4 regions of the Paenibacillus sp. FSL K6-0108 genome follow, and region 4 is predicted to be linked to each of the others. Evidence: riboswitches for the same ligand, from Rfam matches in the RefSeq annotation. Region 4 holds a riboswitch; each other region holds the start of a gene.
The links. Region 4 has a riboswitch for thiamine pyrophosphate ahead of MHB49_RS20760 (thiamine phosphate synthase). Riboswitches for the same ligand answer to the same signal wherever they lie in the genome.
Positions count from the first base shown of each region.

Region 1: it holds a riboswitch for thiamine pyrophosphate, as region 4 does, so the genes downstream of both, MHB49_RS05165 (ECF transporter S component) here and MHB49_RS20760 (thiamine phosphate synthase) in region 4, are expected to answer to the same signal.
Region 2: it holds a riboswitch for thiamine pyrophosphate, as region 4 does, so the genes downstream of both, MHB49_RS02620 (ABC transporter substrate-binding protein) here and MHB49_RS20760 (thiamine phosphate synthase) in region 4, are expected to answer to the same signal.
Region 3: it holds a riboswitch for thiamine pyrophosphate, as region 4 does, so the genes downstream of both, MHB49_RS05115 (ABC transporter ATP-binding protein) here and MHB49_RS20760 (thiamine phosphate synthase) in region 4, are expected to answer to the same signal.

Region 1 covers NZ_CP150288.1:1,084,877-1,089,069, forward strand. The annotation lists gene MHB49_RS05155 (pectate lyase) at 1-16, shown strand, start outside; gene MHB49_RS05160 (copper amine oxidase N-terminal domain-containing protein) at 186-1,139, opposite strand; TPP riboswitch at 1,303-1,413, shown strand; gene MHB49_RS05165 (ECF transporter S component) at 1,652-2,245, shown strand; gene MHB49_RS05170 (ABC transporter ATP-binding protein) at 2,246-3,754, shown strand; gene MHB49_RS05175 (energy-coupling factor transporter transmembrane component T family protein) at 3,729-4,193, shown strand, end outside.
Region 2 covers NZ_CP150288.1:523,544-527,736, reverse strand. The annotation lists gene MHB49_RS02635 (MFS transporter) at 1-289, shown strand, start outside; gene MHB49_RS02630 (hypothetical protein) at 739-1,227, opposite strand; gene MHB49_RS02625 (VOC family protein) at 1,412-1,798, shown strand; TPP riboswitch at 1,866-1,978, shown strand; gene MHB49_RS02620 (ABC transporter substrate-binding protein) at 2,204-3,244, shown strand; gene MHB49_RS02615 (MTH1187 family thiamine-binding protein) at 3,467-3,757, shown strand; gene MHB49_RS02610 (ABC transporter permease) at 3,757-4,193, shown strand, end outside.
Region 3 covers NZ_CP150288.1:1,074,772-1,078,964, forward strand. The annotation lists gene MHB49_RS05105 (ABC transporter substrate-binding protein) at 1-27, opposite strand, end outside; gene MHB49_RS05110 (ABC transporter permease) at 152-997, opposite strand; gene MHB49_RS05115 (ABC transporter ATP-binding protein) at 984-1,751, opposite strand; TPP riboswitch at 1,922-2,024, opposite strand; gene hisC (histidinol-phosphate transaminase) at 2,130-3,257, opposite strand; gene MHB49_RS05125 (ATP-binding cassette domain-containing protein) at 3,276-4,052, opposite strand; gene MHB49_RS05130 (ABC transporter permease subunit) at 4,077-4,193, opposite strand, start outside.
Region 4 covers NZ_CP150288.1:4,623,446-4,627,638, forward strand. The annotation lists gene MHB49_RS20745 (thiazole synthase) at 1-247, opposite strand, end outside; gene thiS (sulfur carrier protein ThiS) at 251-454, opposite strand; gene thiO (glycine oxidase ThiO) at 417-1,679, opposite strand; gene MHB49_RS20760 (thiamine phosphate synthase) at 1,705-2,358, opposite strand; TPP riboswitch at 2,595-2,704, opposite strand; gene MHB49_RS20765 (ABC-F family ATP-binding cassette domain-containing protein) at 2,838-4,193, opposite strand, start outside.

The sequences.
Region 1 (4,193 bases), 3.5 Mb from region 4:
AAATACGCAATATTAAGACAATGATGTCCGTGAGCGAATAAAAAGGAATAAAGCTAAAAAGGGATGTCCCCCGGTATGTTATTCATCACGGGGGACATCCCTTTTGTTGTTGCATTCAGAAGAAGCATAATTTGCCCACCTGCGCCGATACAAAGGTCTCTATAGCTTGGGAGTGGCCATCCAATTTACTGTTCTTCCGGAACTTCAACGATCACTTTACCTTTCTCAGGGGTAATGGAACCCGCATGGATAGAGCCAGAATTGTTCATGATCTCGTAGGCAGTCTCTTCAAGCATACGAGAATACTTAAATGATACGAGTGTTTGACCCTTTACGGAAGGGCGAGTCCCTGCTTCAGCAACGGGTTTGGTTTTGATAAAAAACAGATCACCGATGGTTCCGGCATCTTTACCGATATTAGCCTGCCATTTCAGCAGGGCGTTTTCATTTTTAATGGTGTAATAACTGATCAGATCGTTATCTTCAACAATGAAGAAACTTTCCTTTTTGCCTTGTTCAAAAATGTATTGAATGGATGAATCCACTGGACCCAAAGGGTTGCGAATCTCCAGGCGTGCTTGTCCCAGTTCAGAGAAGCGTGGCAAATGAAGCGCAGCTTCACGCGCCACAGTCAGATCAGCACTACTGTAGTCTTTGACCACCGCAGCATTCGTGGTGTAGATATAGGCTTCCTTGGCCGTCTGGTTCCAGCGAACCTGTGCCCCAAAGGCTTCGCCGATGGCACGGAGCGGAAGCATGGCTTTGCCATTCACCAGAATGGGAGCGGTCGACAACGTCGCATTCTGACCGTTTTTCTTCATTGTTTTGCTGTTGGGTATAAGAACATATTTGTCGCTGCCTGTGCTGATGCTAACCTGTTTGGTTTTGTTATTGTAGCCAAACGTATAGTCCCCGAGGAATTGAAGTTCAGTCAATGCTACGTACGTTATACCCTGCTTTATAACCACATCATATTGAGCTTGTACATTGTTAATATAGGCTGTCGGTTTGTGTGTTGTTGCTGCTTCCGCCACAGTGGATGACAGCAGTGCAGGTGCCGTACCCGCAGTGAGAATCGAAGCGACAAGGATCATTTTCCACTTTTTTTGCTGCCAGGCAGTATTGGTTTGTTTCATCATTATCAATCTCCCTTCTTGTATACCAAACGGACTATTTGATCCAAATGTTGCATAGTATTGTAAAGTACACCATAGGATGTCTTCTTTCATTTACCCAAAATACAGCGTAATGATTTTTCCGGGATTGTCACAAATACCCATGTGTTGTAAAGTAGAAGCAATGAAATAAGTGAACCGGGAGCTCAATGAAGTTGGGCTGAGAGAGCGGCCTTGTGCCGCTGACCGTATATCTGATCTGGGTAATGCCAGCGTAGAGAACATGAATTTGCGATGTGCAATGGTAAGTGATAAGGGATAGAACATAAATGTCAGCGTTTCTTGGGTGCAGCGGGATTTTTCTGATGTAACGGGGATGGTGTCGTTTGTTGTCTCCTTTCTCTATATCTGCCTAATGCGTAGCATCGTGAGAATTGTAAACTGTGCGTATGGCCTGCCTGGGAACCGGGGAGGCTTTTTTGTTTGTTTTATTATTTATTTTAAATCAAGGGAAACAGAGGAAGGAAGTTGAGAACATGTCAACAGCAGTGGGTAGCAACAGATTGAAGTTAACCGATATTTTGGTAACGATTGTGATTGCAGTGGTCTTCGGGGTGATCTACAAAATATGGGGACCTACATACGATCTGATGAAGCCATTCGGCGTTCATGCGGAGCAGATGATTTACGGCATGTGGTTTATGGCGGGCACCTTTGCCTTTGTAATCATTCGGAAGCCAGGTGTAGCCATTCTGGCAGAAGTTGCGGCATCCACGGTGAGTGCTTTTCTCGGAAGTGAGTGGGGCATGTCCACACTGGTATATGGGCTGCTGCAAGGGCTGGGTGCAGAGATTTTCTTCGCCGCATTTCTGTATCGGAAAAGCAATCTGTTCGTCACCTGCCTTGCGGCTATTGGTGCAGCGGCGGCTTCGCTTGTACTGGATTATCAGTACGGGTACATTGATTCCCTCTCGGCTTGGAACTATACACTGTTTATCGGATTCCGCTTCATTGGCAGTATTCTGATTGCAGGTGTATTCGCCTATTATCTCGCCAAAGCGCTGGAGCTTACAGGTGTAACACGATCCCTCAGACCAGTGTCGAAGCAGGATTATGAGGCGCTGGACTAGATGAATGAAGTGGAGAAAGTGCAAGCGGTAGGTGTTACGAATCTAAGATGTAAGTTCCCGGGAGAGAAGGCCTTGGTGTTCCAAGGCTTGTCTCTCTCTGTGCGTCAAGGGGAGAAAGTGTTGTTGCTTGGACCAAGCGGCTCTGGCAAATCAACTTTGCTGCAAATTCTGAGCGGTCTGATTCCACGGTCTGTGGAGATTCCGATGAAATGTGATGACATTCAGGTACCTGAGCAGCCGGGTATTGTTTTTCAAGACCCGGATACCCAGTTCTGTATGTCATATACGGATGAAGAGATTGCTTTTGTACTGGAAAACCGAAATATTTCACGTGAGCAGATGCCTAAACTTATCAAGCGATACCTGGAACAGGTCGGGTTATCTTTTGAACATAATCGTACACTCATTCAATCGATGTCTCAGGGGATGAAGCAGCGTCTTGCGATGGCTTCGATTCTGGCCATGGAGCCAGACGTACTCTTCCTGGATGAACCAACGGCACTGTTGGATGATGAAGGAACCTCTCAGGTGTGGGAAACGGTGAAACAGATTGCACAGGACAAAACACTCATTATCGTAGAACATAAAATTAATGAAATTGTCGAATGGGTAGACCGAATCATCGTATTGTCGCCTGAAGGAAAAATTGTGGCAGATGGCCCGGCAAATCAGGTGTTTACAGATGAGCGGAATATGCTTAGGGAATACGGAATCTGGTATCCGGGGGTCTGGGAAGAACGAGGACAGACGAAAGCACAGATGTTGGTCACAGGAGAGTTTATTCGTTATGGGGCTATTGAAAGTGAAAGTATGGATAACAAGGAGGGGCGAGCTTCTGCGCTGCCCCAACCAGCCTTGGAAATGCAGCAATTCACCGGATGGCGCGGAAAAACACCGTTCATTCAGGTGGAGCAGGCCAAGGTATGGCACGGAGATTGGGTGGGGATTGTCGGGGCTAACGGGGCAGGTAAAAGTTCATTATTACTGTCCATGATGAATATCCTGAAAACGACAGGCCATTATGTTGTGGAAGGACAATCGGCCGGAAAAACCGAGCAGCTTGCAGATCGCATTGCCTTTGTATTCCAGAATCCTGAATTTCAATTCGTGACAAATTCAGTCCGTGATGAAGTGGGATTTTCCTTGCTGAGCGGAAAGCTAACTGCCGAAGAAAGAGGTATGCGAACCGATCATATGCTGGAGCAATTCGGATTGACAGACCTGTCGGGGCGGCATCCCTACCAATTGTCGATGGGACAGAAACGCCGATTGAGTGTAACATCAGCGCTGGTAAGGGAACAGCGTATTTTGTTACTGGATGAACCTACCTTTGGACAGGATGCGCGCAATACCTTTGCCATGTTATCACAGCTGGAGCGGTTGCGGCGTGAAGGAACCGCTATTGTGATGGTTACGCATGATCGTGAAATCGTGAACAGGTATTGCAACCGAATCTGGACGGTGGATGAGGGGAGGTTAACCGATGCAGCTCTCGTTTCCTCATCGTGAGACCTGGCTTCACGCGGTGAATCCGGGGTTGAAAATGATTTTCCTGACATTGCTGTTTGTCTTCGTCATTCTTGTTCACAATCTGAATGTAATGGCGAATGTGGCAGTTATCATGCTGTTATTGCTGGGCTGGACAGGTCACCCATGGCCCAGACTATTGCTGTATGCGTCTCCGTTCATTCTGGTATTTATATCAACTTCCACAGGGATGATCATGTTTGGTAAAGGGGAAACCACCTGGTTTCAGTGGGGATTGATTCATATTACCGAAGAGAGCTTCTATCGTGGGTTACATTTGGGGTTTCGTTCTCTAAGTATGGCGGCAGCTGGACTGTTATTTGGCCTGACGACCAAACCTGTTCGGCTCTTTTATTCCCTCATGCAGCAGTGGAGACTCCCACCTAAGTATGCCTATAGCTTTCTTGCGGCTATGCGCATG
Region 2 (4,193 bases), 3.5 Mb from region 4:
ATTTCTGATCATTTTATTGCTCGGACTTGCACTATCTGGCGTGTTCTCTATTGCCCTCGTCTTCGCCAGCAAAATGATGCCTGGAACCGAAGAATCGACACCGAGTATCCTGATTGCATCAGGTGGTGTTGGCGGTGCCATTCTGCCTTTGGTTACAGGCTGGAGTCTGGACCATCTGGAGGTTAACCAGTCCGCATGGATGCTTGCCATTTTTGCAGTTGGTCTGCTGATGATCAGCGTGATCGCCTATCAATGGCAGAACAAACATGTGGTCGATACAGTGACTTAACAGTTATGTGTCGAGGCAGACCTGAGAATTAGAATCAGAAATAGAATACCTATTATAGAGATTGAGATGTCCACCGCCATGAATTGGTGGTGGACATTTTGTTGTAGCGTTATTCTGTTCTAACGAACCTGCTACACGCTATTCATCTCCATTTCTGCATGTTTGAAATCTAACGAATCCTAGAGACGTTATTCTAGATAATTAGCTCCAAATCAAGGTCTCGTTGCAGTTTCTTAGCATAATAACGCCGCTGAGATTCGTTAGATTTTTCATTCCTTATAAACCGGCCTAATAAGATGTTCTCGATTCGTTAGCGCTGTAATCATGGTAGAAAGTGTCCTACCTTTGCCTCAGATCACCTTTCATTGAAGGTGATCATACGATCTATTTATTTGCACAAGATTGCCCAGGAAATACTTTCAGGTGCTCTGAATCGGGACTCCCGTTATTTAGGCTGTAGGGACCACACGCCCTTTATCCTTAATGAATTTACCGAATACATATCGAACGAGTGGTCCCAGAATAATAATTTGGTAAGGAAGCGCCAGGCTGAAATTACGAGCAATCGTATGAAGATACGTACTTAGTACCGATGCTCCATTTAACTGATTCGCAAGATAAGCGGAAATCATTCCGTACAAGGACATGATCAGAACCATCCCAATGACCATGAAAAATGACATAGCAAGCACGCCCAAGATTTTGTTGGACTTGTCAAAAGGTAAGGAAAATACAATTTTTCTCGCTACAGGTCCAACAATGAAGGACTCCACCAGGAACGCAATGATAAAGCACAATATGAACTGCAGCAGTATTTCAAGTGCGGGCATCTTGTTCAATAACCCATTGTGCCATAAATTGAAGGTCATCATGACGATAACCATCCCTGTGCACATCATCATTCCAAAAACAATCTGTTCTTTTTTCGTTGTTGGCAATTCTCTCATCCTCTCTGTTTACCTTCGTAATTATAGAGATGACGAACCCCTCCACATAAGTGAACATTATGTGAACAATTATAATTTTTCCAAATCAAAATCCTGTTTGACAACCCCGTAGTACAGCCCTATGATATCCCTAAAATAATAGAAAGATTCACTACATATAAGGAGGATTTTGATTATGAGTTTTCAAAAGCGCATTGACCACGTCGGCATTGCGGTTCGTGATCTGGAGACCACGCTGCGTTTCTACACAGAGATTGTTGGTCTTGAATTAAAAGACCGGGTAACCCATACCAACGGCGTCATTCAGCTCGCCTTTCTCGGCTTCAACGGAAGCGATGAGACCGAGATTGAGTTGATTCAGGGATACAGCGACAAGCTGCCTTCCGAAGGAACGGTGCACCATTTTGCCATCCATGTCGATGACCTTGAATCCGAGTATGAGCGCATTAAGGCAACCGAAGCCGAATTTATTGATGGAGAGATGATTACACTGCCTAACGGTTACCGTTATTTCTTCATCTATGGACCCGAGAAGGAATGGATTGAGTTCTTCCAGCGTTAAGCCATTTCCTGACTGGACATGCATCCGCCTCTATCCTATAATTACACCTAGTAATGCCCGTAACTTCATAGTTTCCCAGGGGAGTCGGAATTGGCCGGCTGAGAGTGTATCCCACCAAGATACTGACCCTTAAACCTGATCTGGATCATGCCAGCGTAGGAATCGGAGTATATCGAATTGGCCCAGCCCAGCCTCTTTGCTGAGTGCCACATCTCTAACGCCTGCACGCGTCCCGGATTAACGGGGCGCTTTTTTAATGTTCTTTTAGATAGCCAGAGAGCTAAAAAAGTGACGTCATCCGGATCATAGCTGGTATAAATCTGTCGATTTATGCAAGAAGCTTGGATATGAAGCCAAGGAGTACCCCGTGCCACCGGCCGGACAACATGAAGGAGAGAAAAGAAGATGAGATGGCGTAAAATGATGGGCCTACTGCTCTTGTGCGTACTACTAGTGGCTGTTACCGCATGTGGCAGCAAAGAAGCTGCACCTTCAGGAGAGAACAGCAGCAGCAACACCAAAAACAGCAGTGAAGGTGACAACGCAGCCCTCAAGGACATTAAAGTGGTGCTGGACTGGACACCAAATACGAATCATACCGGCTTGTATGCGGCCGTGGATCAAGGTTTTTATAAAGCCGAAGGCTTAAATGTAGAGATTGTACAGCCAGGTGCCGGAGGCGCCGATACGATGGTGGCTTCGAACGAAGTGCCTTTTGGCGTAAGTTATCAGGAGAGTGTAACCCAGGCCCGCACACAGGGCGTACCGCTCGTGTCCATCGCTGCAGTCATTCAGCATAATACGTCCGGATTTGCCGCTCCGGTGGATCGGAACATCAAGTCTCCCAAAGATTTTGAAGGTAAAACTTATGGTGGATGGGGCTCCCCGGTAGAAGAAGCTGTGATGCAGTCCATTATGGAAGGCGAAGGCGCCAATGTATCCAAAGTAAAAAATATCAGCATGGGCGATGCAGACTTTTTCACCGCTGTGAAACGTGATATCGACTTTGCGTGGATTTTCTACGCGTGGACGGGTATTGAAGCCGAACTGCGCGGCGAACCGATCGACATGCTGTATGTGAAGGATTATTCCGAGGCACTGGACTACTACACACCTGTACTCGTTACCAATGAAAAGACGATTCAGAATGATCCCGAGCTGGTTAAAGCGTTCCTGAAAGCGACTTCCGAAGGATATCAATATGCAATTGAACATCCCGAAGACGCTGCCAACATTTTGATCAAGGCCGTACCGGATCTGGACAAGGATCTTGTACTTGCAAGCCAAAAGTGGCTGAGTCCAAAATATCAGGATGACGCGCCGCGCTGGGGTGAGCAAAAGCAGGAAGTATGGCAGAATTACACGGATTGGATGTTTAGCAAAAAACTGCTCGATGAGCAGGTCGATGTGTCCAAAGCGTATACAAATGAATTTCTACCCCAATAAAATTTTTTTAAGTTTAACTTTTTTTACACCAGAACGAAGAGTGCAGAACCCATCTGAAGAAACGAAGTGGTCGCCTTTATCCCCGGATTTTCCCCTTGCGGAAAATGAAATCAAAAAAATTCGGGGATAACAGCGATCGGAAGAGGGTACTGCAATCGGAGTGGTCAAGTGTAAAGCTGGTTTAACTCATGCAATTTAACCCGAAAGGAAAAGTGATCTTTCATGGCAAGTACACTACTCAGCATTCAAGTCATTCCCAAAACACCAAATGGCGAAAATTCCTATCCTTATGTTGATCGTGCCATTGAAGTTATTCAGCAGTCCGGCTTGAAATATCAGGTTAACCCACTGGATACCACGATGGAGGGAGAACTGGACGAGCTGCTGGAGGTTGTCCGCAAAATGCATGAAGTTCTTGTGGAAGCCGGCAGCCCAAGCATTATCTCACAGATCAAGATCGCCCATAGCCCAAGCGGCTTCAGCATGGACACCCTGACGGAGAAATATCGCTAATGCCTGCCTATTGGAAAAGCGTATGGCCGCCCTTTGTGGCGGTTATTCTCTTTATAGCGGTATGGCAGGGAGCCGTCTCCCTGTTCCATATTGAGAAATGGATGCTACCTGCGCCTTCGGACATCGCCCATGAAGCAGCGTCTCAGGCCGAGCGGCTTGGCATGCATGCATGGGCAACCATCCAGCTGACCTTGATCGGATTTGCAGCAGGTACACTTGTGGGATTACTGATTGCGATGGTGCTGCATTTGATTCCATTTTTGAAATCTGCACTCTATCCATTACTTATCCTTAGTCAAAATATACCGACCATTGCGCTTGCTCCGCTCTTGCTGATCTGGTTCGGATTTGGGCTGCTGCCCAAATTGATTACCATCATCCTGGTCTGCTTCTTCCCGGTGGCTGTAGCTGCCATGGACGGGTTGACCCGCACCGA
Region 3 (4,193 bases), 3.5 Mb from region 4:
CAGGGAGTAAATATGTTTTTTCTTCATAGCTTCAAATTCCTCATTTCCTTTTATCTGATTAATAATTCATAAATTCTACATTCTGGAGATATGGATAACGCTGTGCTGTAATAGGTTTCCAGCCGATAGCAGGTGGATTGGGCAATGCACACTACGTCTGTTTTGGTAGGTCTGCCTCCGGAAATGATCCAGCTTTTCTTCTACCTGCATGACGTGATGTACCGAATCTTTTCTCCATCCAAGCAATGAGTACAAACAGGGCGATACCGAGCAGGGATAACAGTACAATGGCGGCGAACATGGCATCCGTGTTCATATTGCTCGACATTCTGCGGCTGAAGTAACCAAGGCCCTTGCTTCCACCGAGCCATTCTCCGATCGTTGCACCGACCACACAATACACCACAGACATTTTCAGTCCCGAAAAGAAGGAGGGAAGGGCAAGTGGAATCTGGAGTTTGCGAAAAATATCCCACTTGCTGGCGCCCATCGTCAGCAGCAGTTCACGCTGCTCCGGATCACCCTGGCGCAGACCATCATAGGTGCTCACCACAATCGGGAAAAATGCGATCAGGAACACCACTGCGACTTTGCTCCACAGCGTGTAGCCAAACCACAGGATAAAGACAGGAGACAGGGCAATCAGCGGGATGGTCTGACTGATCACAACAAATGGATATAAGGCCTTTTCAATCGATCGGTTCATATGCATGCCTGTTGCAAGCGCAATTCCGGCACCAATAGACATGCCAAAACCAACGACAATTTCCATCAAGGTAGCGGGCAGATGTAAGGCCAGCAGGAGGTGGCGATGCTCATACATCGAACGGGCAATCGCCGTCGGGGCTGGAATGATGAAGGAGGGCACCCATCCCATACGCACAATCCACTCCCAGATGACAAGCAGCAAGAGCATGAGCAAAAGAAACAGACCATAACGGGCAAGCCAACCTCGTACGCTATGCTTCATGCTATCTCTCAAGTTACCGTGTCGCATGCAATTGTTCCTCCAGTCGTCGTCTCATCTGAACGAGAGCCGGTTCGTAGATCATGTCCGAATGTCTTGGACGTGGCAAAGGTACCGTCAGATCCTGCAGCTGTTGGCCTTGGCCCACCGGAGTTAACAGAATAATCCGATCACTGAGCAGCAGGGCTTCTTCAATGTCATGTGTGATGAACAACACGGTTTTGCCCAGACCTTCCCAGAGCTCCAGCAGCCAGCGATGCATCTCCCGTTTGGTTAGGGCATCGAGTGCGCCGAATGGTTCATCCAGCAGCATGAGTTCGCCACCTGTCAACAACGTACGAAGCAGCGCGACACGCTGGCGCATGCCACCTGACAGCTCGTCCGGGTATGCATGCACGTGGCCGGATAAGCCAAATCTGTCGAGACCAGCAAGAATGTCCGCTCGAATCCTTACCTTATCCTGCCGATCTGCAGCAAGTTCAGCGGGGAGCATGCAATTCTCCATGACGGTTCTCCAGGATAATAGGAGGTCCTTTTGCGGCATGTAGGCAACCTGCCCCAGTCGCTTTCCTTCTTGAACCCAGGGAATTTCAATGGTTCCGTGGGTTGGCTCAAGCAGGCCTGCCAGCAGCTTGAAAAGGGTGCTTTTACCGGAGCCGCTGGAACCGATGAGCGAGACAAATTCGCCTTTGGCTACACGCATCGACACATTGGAGAGCACGGGGGAATCCCTTTTTCCCGGGAAAGCGTAGCTCATGTTGTGAATGGTTATGTCGTTATCCATCTCGATCCGTTCCCCTTTATTATTCAAACTTCAAACTGCGTGATCTTTAATTACACCTTCTGATCTGCCCGAAGAATGCGAAAAAGACCCACCCATTTCCGGAGAAATGAGTGGGTCTGTAAGTTCAATTCACATTAAATTTCATCATCAACATGAAAAAATCCGCTTACTGAAAGGCCGCTCCACTTCCCTCCGCTGGTATGATCCAGATCAGGTTCAAAGGGTCCGAATCATTCGATTCGTCTCAGCCGCAAGGCTCCCCTAGTGCAATGATTAAGATATGCAGTTGTGTGTTCAGCATATATCACATGCAAGCAGAATGTAAAGAGGGCGGCTTAAAAGAAGTGTGCGTAATGAGAGTTAGGAAAGTAACCTATTCTAATCGTTTGAATGTAACAGTGAATCAAGCTCAACGATCAGACGGGCAATCTGCTCAGGTGTGCCAATCGTAATCCGAAGCCAGGTAGGCATACCGAATTCGGCACCGCCGCGGACAGAGATGCCTCTGTTCAACAATTCTTTGGTAATCGGACCACTATCCTGCAACAGATCAACCATGATGAAATTGGTTTCGGAAGGGATGTAGGGTAATTTCCACTGATCAAAGGACTGCATTAACGTTTCCCGTCCTTGACGATTGTAGTGCAGGCAGTGAGAAACAAATTCATGATCATCCAGGCTGGCCGAAGCAGCGGCTTGGGATGTGGCTGTCAGACTGATGGGCAGTTTGACCCGATTAATGCCTTCAATGATGCTTTCATTCCCGATGCCATATCCGATTCGCAGGCCGGCCAGTCCATATATTTTGGAGAAGGTCCGCAAAATAATCAGATTATTATATTGCTCCAGCAGCTTAACCGTATCAGGATAATCTTCATTTTCTGCGAATTCATAATACGCTTCGTCCAGGACAACCACGACATGGGAGGGAACATGTTCGAGTAAACCAAGCAGGGCCTCTGCTGTGAAAATGGTTCCGGTTGGATTATTCGGATTGCACAGCCAGATGATTCGGGTAGAAGTATTAATCCGTTGCCGGAATTGCTCCAGGTCCAGTGAATGGTTGACCAAAGGCACTTCATGAATGACCCCGCCTGCCAGCAGCGTAGCGCCCTTATACCAGTTAAAGGAGGGCACCGGAATGAGTGATTCCTCGCCGGGATTAAGATAAGCTTGGGCGGTAAGGGTGAGGAGCTCGAATGATCCACTGCCAAATACCAGTTGGGAGGTACGCACCCCCAGACGTTCCGCAAGTTTGTCACGCAGCAGTTGGCTGGAACCGTCGGGGTATTGAGCCAAGAGATCGGAACTCAGCGATCTGACCGCTTCCGCTGCCAGGGGAGAGGAACCAAACGGATTCTCGTTTGCTGCGAGTCGATCGACACTTTCCAGTCCCAACTCCCGCCGGATCTGTTCCATGGATTTGGCAGGCGTATAAGCTGGGATTCGATTTAACAGGTCTTTAACAGGAGGAGAGGGTACGGGTGAGAGGGATTGCATAATCATGCCTTCTTTCCAGTGGAATTAGATCGAGAATGATATCTGTTTCTGGGCAATCTGCTGTGGTGTCTCTTGTGGAGGAGTCAACAAGCGATTCAGAATCAGGTTTTCAAAATGAGCAAACCCGCTGTCCCGAACGCGTGGCCGCTCCAGTGTAATTCGGGTATCCATCGTTATATGACCATCTTCGATTAACAGCACCCTATCTGCCAGCGCAACCGCCTCGCTGACATCATGCGTGACCAGAATGACGGTCAGATCTTCTTCTACCCACAAACGTTCGATTAATTGCTGCATCTCAATTCGGGTTAATGCATCCAATGCACCCAGCGGTTCATCCAGCAGCAGTAAGCGTGGATGACTAGCGAGTGCCCGTGCCAAGGCGACACGTTGTTTTTGTCCGCCAGATAATACCCCCGGCCAATCACCTTCACGCTCTTCAAGTCCTACATTGCGAAGCGACTGGCGTGCATCTTCCTTGTTCTTGTCGGGGATGCCCAGTCGTACATTGTCGAGCACGGATTTCCAAGGCAGCAGCCGGGCTTCCTGAAACAGAAACCGTGTCTCGGGTGCTGTACTGCCAAGCTTTCTGTTACCCAGCATAACGCTTCCGGAAGAGGGGGATTCCAGCCCAGCGATCAGACGCAGCAACGTGCTTTTGCCACAACCGCTTCGTCCAACGATGGCTACAAATTCCCCTTGTCTTACATTGACATTGATGTCGGATAGAATCATCCGCTGATCATACGATTTCTGAACCCTATCTACTTGAAGAAAAGGGCTGATCTGACTTGTGCTCATGGATTAATTCACGCTCCTTTGGCTTTACTTGCGGGATAGAGCCGGGTTCCAGCGCAGCCAGCGCCGTTCCAGCCATTTGGCGATGGTATCGGACAACTTGCCCAGCAGAGCATATAGCAGAATGCTTAAGACGATGACGTC
Region 4 (4,193 bases):
CAATTCGCACAGCTTCCTCTGCCGTTGAAGCACCAGCTGTATTGGGAAGCAGCGTATACCTTTTTAAGTCCAATGTGTCCAGAAAATGCTGTTTGTTCCGATCCTCCAGATTCAAACGCCGAACTGCAAATGTTAATACTTCCGTACCTGAAGCTTCAACCGCCTGGCTTTGCACTTCCAAGTCCGAAAATTTGCCTGTACCCAAAAGCAATCTGGACTCAAATGTATAATTTCCAATCCTCAACATAGTTCAACCGCCTCCCACAAAATGTACAATTTCAATTCGATCTCCGTCTTTTATTGCCGTTGTCTCATGATATTCACGTGTTAAAATTTGCCGATTCAATTCAACCACGACGGTTTTAACTTGCAAATTAAATGATTGGAGCAATTTGTCCACACGATCTATGCTATCTTCAATTTGCATGGTTTGTCCGTTGACAATGATATTCACTGAGTATCTCCTTTCGGTTCATACGATTTGGACTAAGATCCTGAATTCCCAACTCTTCAGAAGTTTTACCGTAGATCAAATCAGCCATTAAGCTGCCCGTAATCGCACTAAGCAGTATGCCATTACGATAGTGTCCAAAAGCAGCGAATAAGCCGGGAATACTATCACAAGCCCCTATATAGGGCAATCCATCCGGGGTCGAAGGTCTAACTCCTGCCCATGCCCGAAGAAAATGCGCTTCCTTCATGCCAGGTACCCAGCTTGTCGCAGCAGTAAGCAATTTCTGAATGCCTTGAACTGAGACTTTTGTATCTGTTTTTCCAGGAAGGCTGGTTGCACCGAGCCACACTTCTCCATTGGCTTTGGGCACAATATATATATCCTCTGCATAGACCGTTTTGTCAGGTCTGAAACCAACATGATGGGGTGAGAACTGCACCGCTGCAATTTCACCCTTCACAGGCAAAACAGGTAAACCAATGTCCACTTGTTTCATCAACTCATCTCCATGTAACCCTGTTGCAACAATGACATTCTTCGATGTCATCGTTCCTATTGAAGTCTTGATTCCCTGCACTCCGTTGAAATCCGTATGCAAGCGGACATCCTGAACACCTTCCACCACCCTTGCTCCCATGGCTTGGGCCGATCTGACATAAGCCTGAGTTAGATGGACAGGAAGAACTTCGCTCTCGGAAGGTCTGTAATATGCACCGTACGTATTCCTGTTCAACCATGACGCTTCCTGTTGAACAGCGACACGATCCCACCAAATGGGTTTTTCAGAGAAATTCGAAGATCGGCTATTTTTGTAATCGCTGACCTCACTGTATGAACGAAAAGGAGTAATAAAACCACTCTGTTGCAGCCCCATATCTACTCCGCTAAGCGAACTGATTCGTTCCTTTTGCTCATGAAGCAGCGCTTTGCTTTGCCGTGCAAGCTTCGCCATCACAGCATGAGTGAATTCCTCACTGTCAGCAGCAAGCATTCCGGCGGCTGCGCTGGAAGTTCCCCCGGCAATTCGCGCACGCTCAACCAGAAGAACGTCATGGCCTCGGGTTGCGAGTTCACATGCGATGGCACATCCGATAACTCCTCCGCCTACAATAATGGTTTCTGCATGCAGTTTTCCTCGAATTTCGGTTCCAGCTTTTCTCATGGGTACCGTTCCTGGATGAAAATTTGAACGATTCCCACTTCTATTTTTTGCTTCCTCACTCATGATCTCATCTCCTTGATTCGGCGTACTACTCTGAATACACGATCGCCTGCCGCAATGAAGCTGCGGCCAGTTCTGGCCTATCGTTCGTCCAAATCGTTGAAATCACAGCCGCTCCTCTGGCACCAGCAGTCCGAATGGCAGCAATATGCTCAGGTCCAATCCCGCCAATCGCGATCACCGGAATCGAAACATTGGAGCACACCTCAGCCAATGCACTAAGCCCTCTAGGTTCACAATTTGGTTTACTACTTGAATGATAGACATGCCCATAGAAGAGATAGTCCGCACCACGTTCTTCAGCAACTTTTGCTTCTTCCAGCGAATGAACCGATATCCCTAAGCGGGGCCGATCGACTATCCTCAACACATCCTTATCATAGCGGCGAATAACTGCTTGACCCCAATGCACACCACCAAACAAAGCATGTTGATCCAGCTGATCTAGGCCGTTCATAACAATTCGATTAGATGGAACACCTTGTGTTTTTAAATTTTGTGCCCAATCCATCTGCTGCTCAGGGTTCAGCTTTTTTTCCCGAATGTGGATATAATCGACCCACCTCCAAATATCCTTAGCTGTATTCAGGAAAGAGTCCCTATCTCCTGTACCTGATGAAACCACATGCAGTTCGAATGATTGTGTTTTTACATGTTTGTGGAAGTTTGCCGTCCTGTTCACCCTCCTCTTGCATGATTTAAGCCGATCTAAAACAACAAAAAAAGCCACTCCCGTAGGGAGTGGCCACGAATTTAAAATTCATGAATCAACTAAATGACTGTTGCATGCAATTACTCTATACATAACGCATAACCCACTATGAAACCATCCATAGTCGCAACGTAGTATACCTGGAAACCGCATGATTCATCTTGCAGGCAATATCGCAAAATCATCGATAACACCCTTTGTCATTAGCTGAAAACGCGCCACTTCCCTACGCTGGTATGATCCAGATCAGGTGCAAAGGGTCCGGAATCGCATTCTTCCATCTCAGCCGCGTCGTGCGGCCCCCCTAGTGTTCATATGAAGCTGAAGCCTATGTTACCATAGACTCCATTTTTTGTCACCGTACTTTTATTATATTCATTCATATCCCTAGTAAAAGGAAATATGGTTTTCGAAGTTGGTGTACTTGTGGGAAGAATAGCTCAAAGAAACTATTGTTTCTCAGACCAAGCTTCAACATCCCACGTTTTGGTAACCCAACCTTCATAGAATTCAGGTTCATGGGATACGAGCAGTACGGTACCCTTGAATTCTTGCAAGGCACGTTTCAGTTCCGCCTTGGCCGTCACATCCAAATGGTTTGTAGGCTCATCGAACAATATCCAATTGCTTTCACGCATCAGAAGTTTACACAAACGAACTTTAGCTTGTTCACCACCACTAAGTGCGTTAAGTGGACGGGTGATATGCTCATTTTTCAATCCGCAGCGTGCAAGATGGCCTCGAACTTCATTCTGTGTCAGATGAGAAAATTCATTCCACACATCTTCAATTGGGGTAATATTACCTGCACGTACTTCCTGTTCGAAATAGGCTGTTTCCAAATAGTCACCCAAGAAGGTCTTTCCGCTGATTGGCGGGATTTTACCCAAAATAGTTTTGAGCAGTGTGGATTTACCTACACCGTTACAGCCAACAATGGCAATTTTCTCACCACGCTCAATCGTCATCGTCATTTTGGGCAATAAGGCATACGTATACCCTATTTCAAAATCAATGCCCTCAAAGACGGTTTTACTACTCGCCCGGGCATCCTTGAATTTGAATGTGGGTTTGGCCGCTTCGTCTGGACGATCAATCCGTTCAATCTTGCCGAGCTGCTTTTCACGGCTCTTGGCACGACCGGAAGTGGAAGCGCGGGCTTTGTTCCGCTGAATGAAATCTTCCTGCTTCTTGATATATTCCTGCTGTTTCTCATAAGCATCAATATGCTGCGCCTTATTCATGTCGGCCATTTCAAGGAATTTGTTATAGTTCGCTGAATAACGCGTCAATTTGGCAAATTCCAAATGATAAATAACGTTAACGACCTCATTCATAAACTCCGTATCATGCGAAATCAGAATAAACGCATACGGATAATCCTTCAGGTAACGTGTCAGCCATTCAATGTGTTCTACATCAAGGTAGTTCGTCGGCTCATCCAGCAGAAGTGCTGTAGGTTTCTCCAGTAAAAGCTTGGCAAGCAATACCTTTGTACGCTGACCACCACTAAGCGCGGCCACGTCACGATCCAGACCGATGGCGGACAAGCCAAGACCATTTGCCATCTCTTCTACTTTCACATCAATCAGATAAAAATCACCTTGCTCCAATTGTTCCTGAATGTCACCCATTTCTTCCAGCAACGATTCGAGCTTATCTGCATCGGCGTCTGCCATCTGATCGGTGATGGACATCATTTCTTTCTCCAGCTCAAGCAATGGCAGGAACGCATCCTTCAACACATCACGAATCGTTTTTCCAGGCGTGAGCTTGGTATGCTGATCCAGATATCCATAACGAAC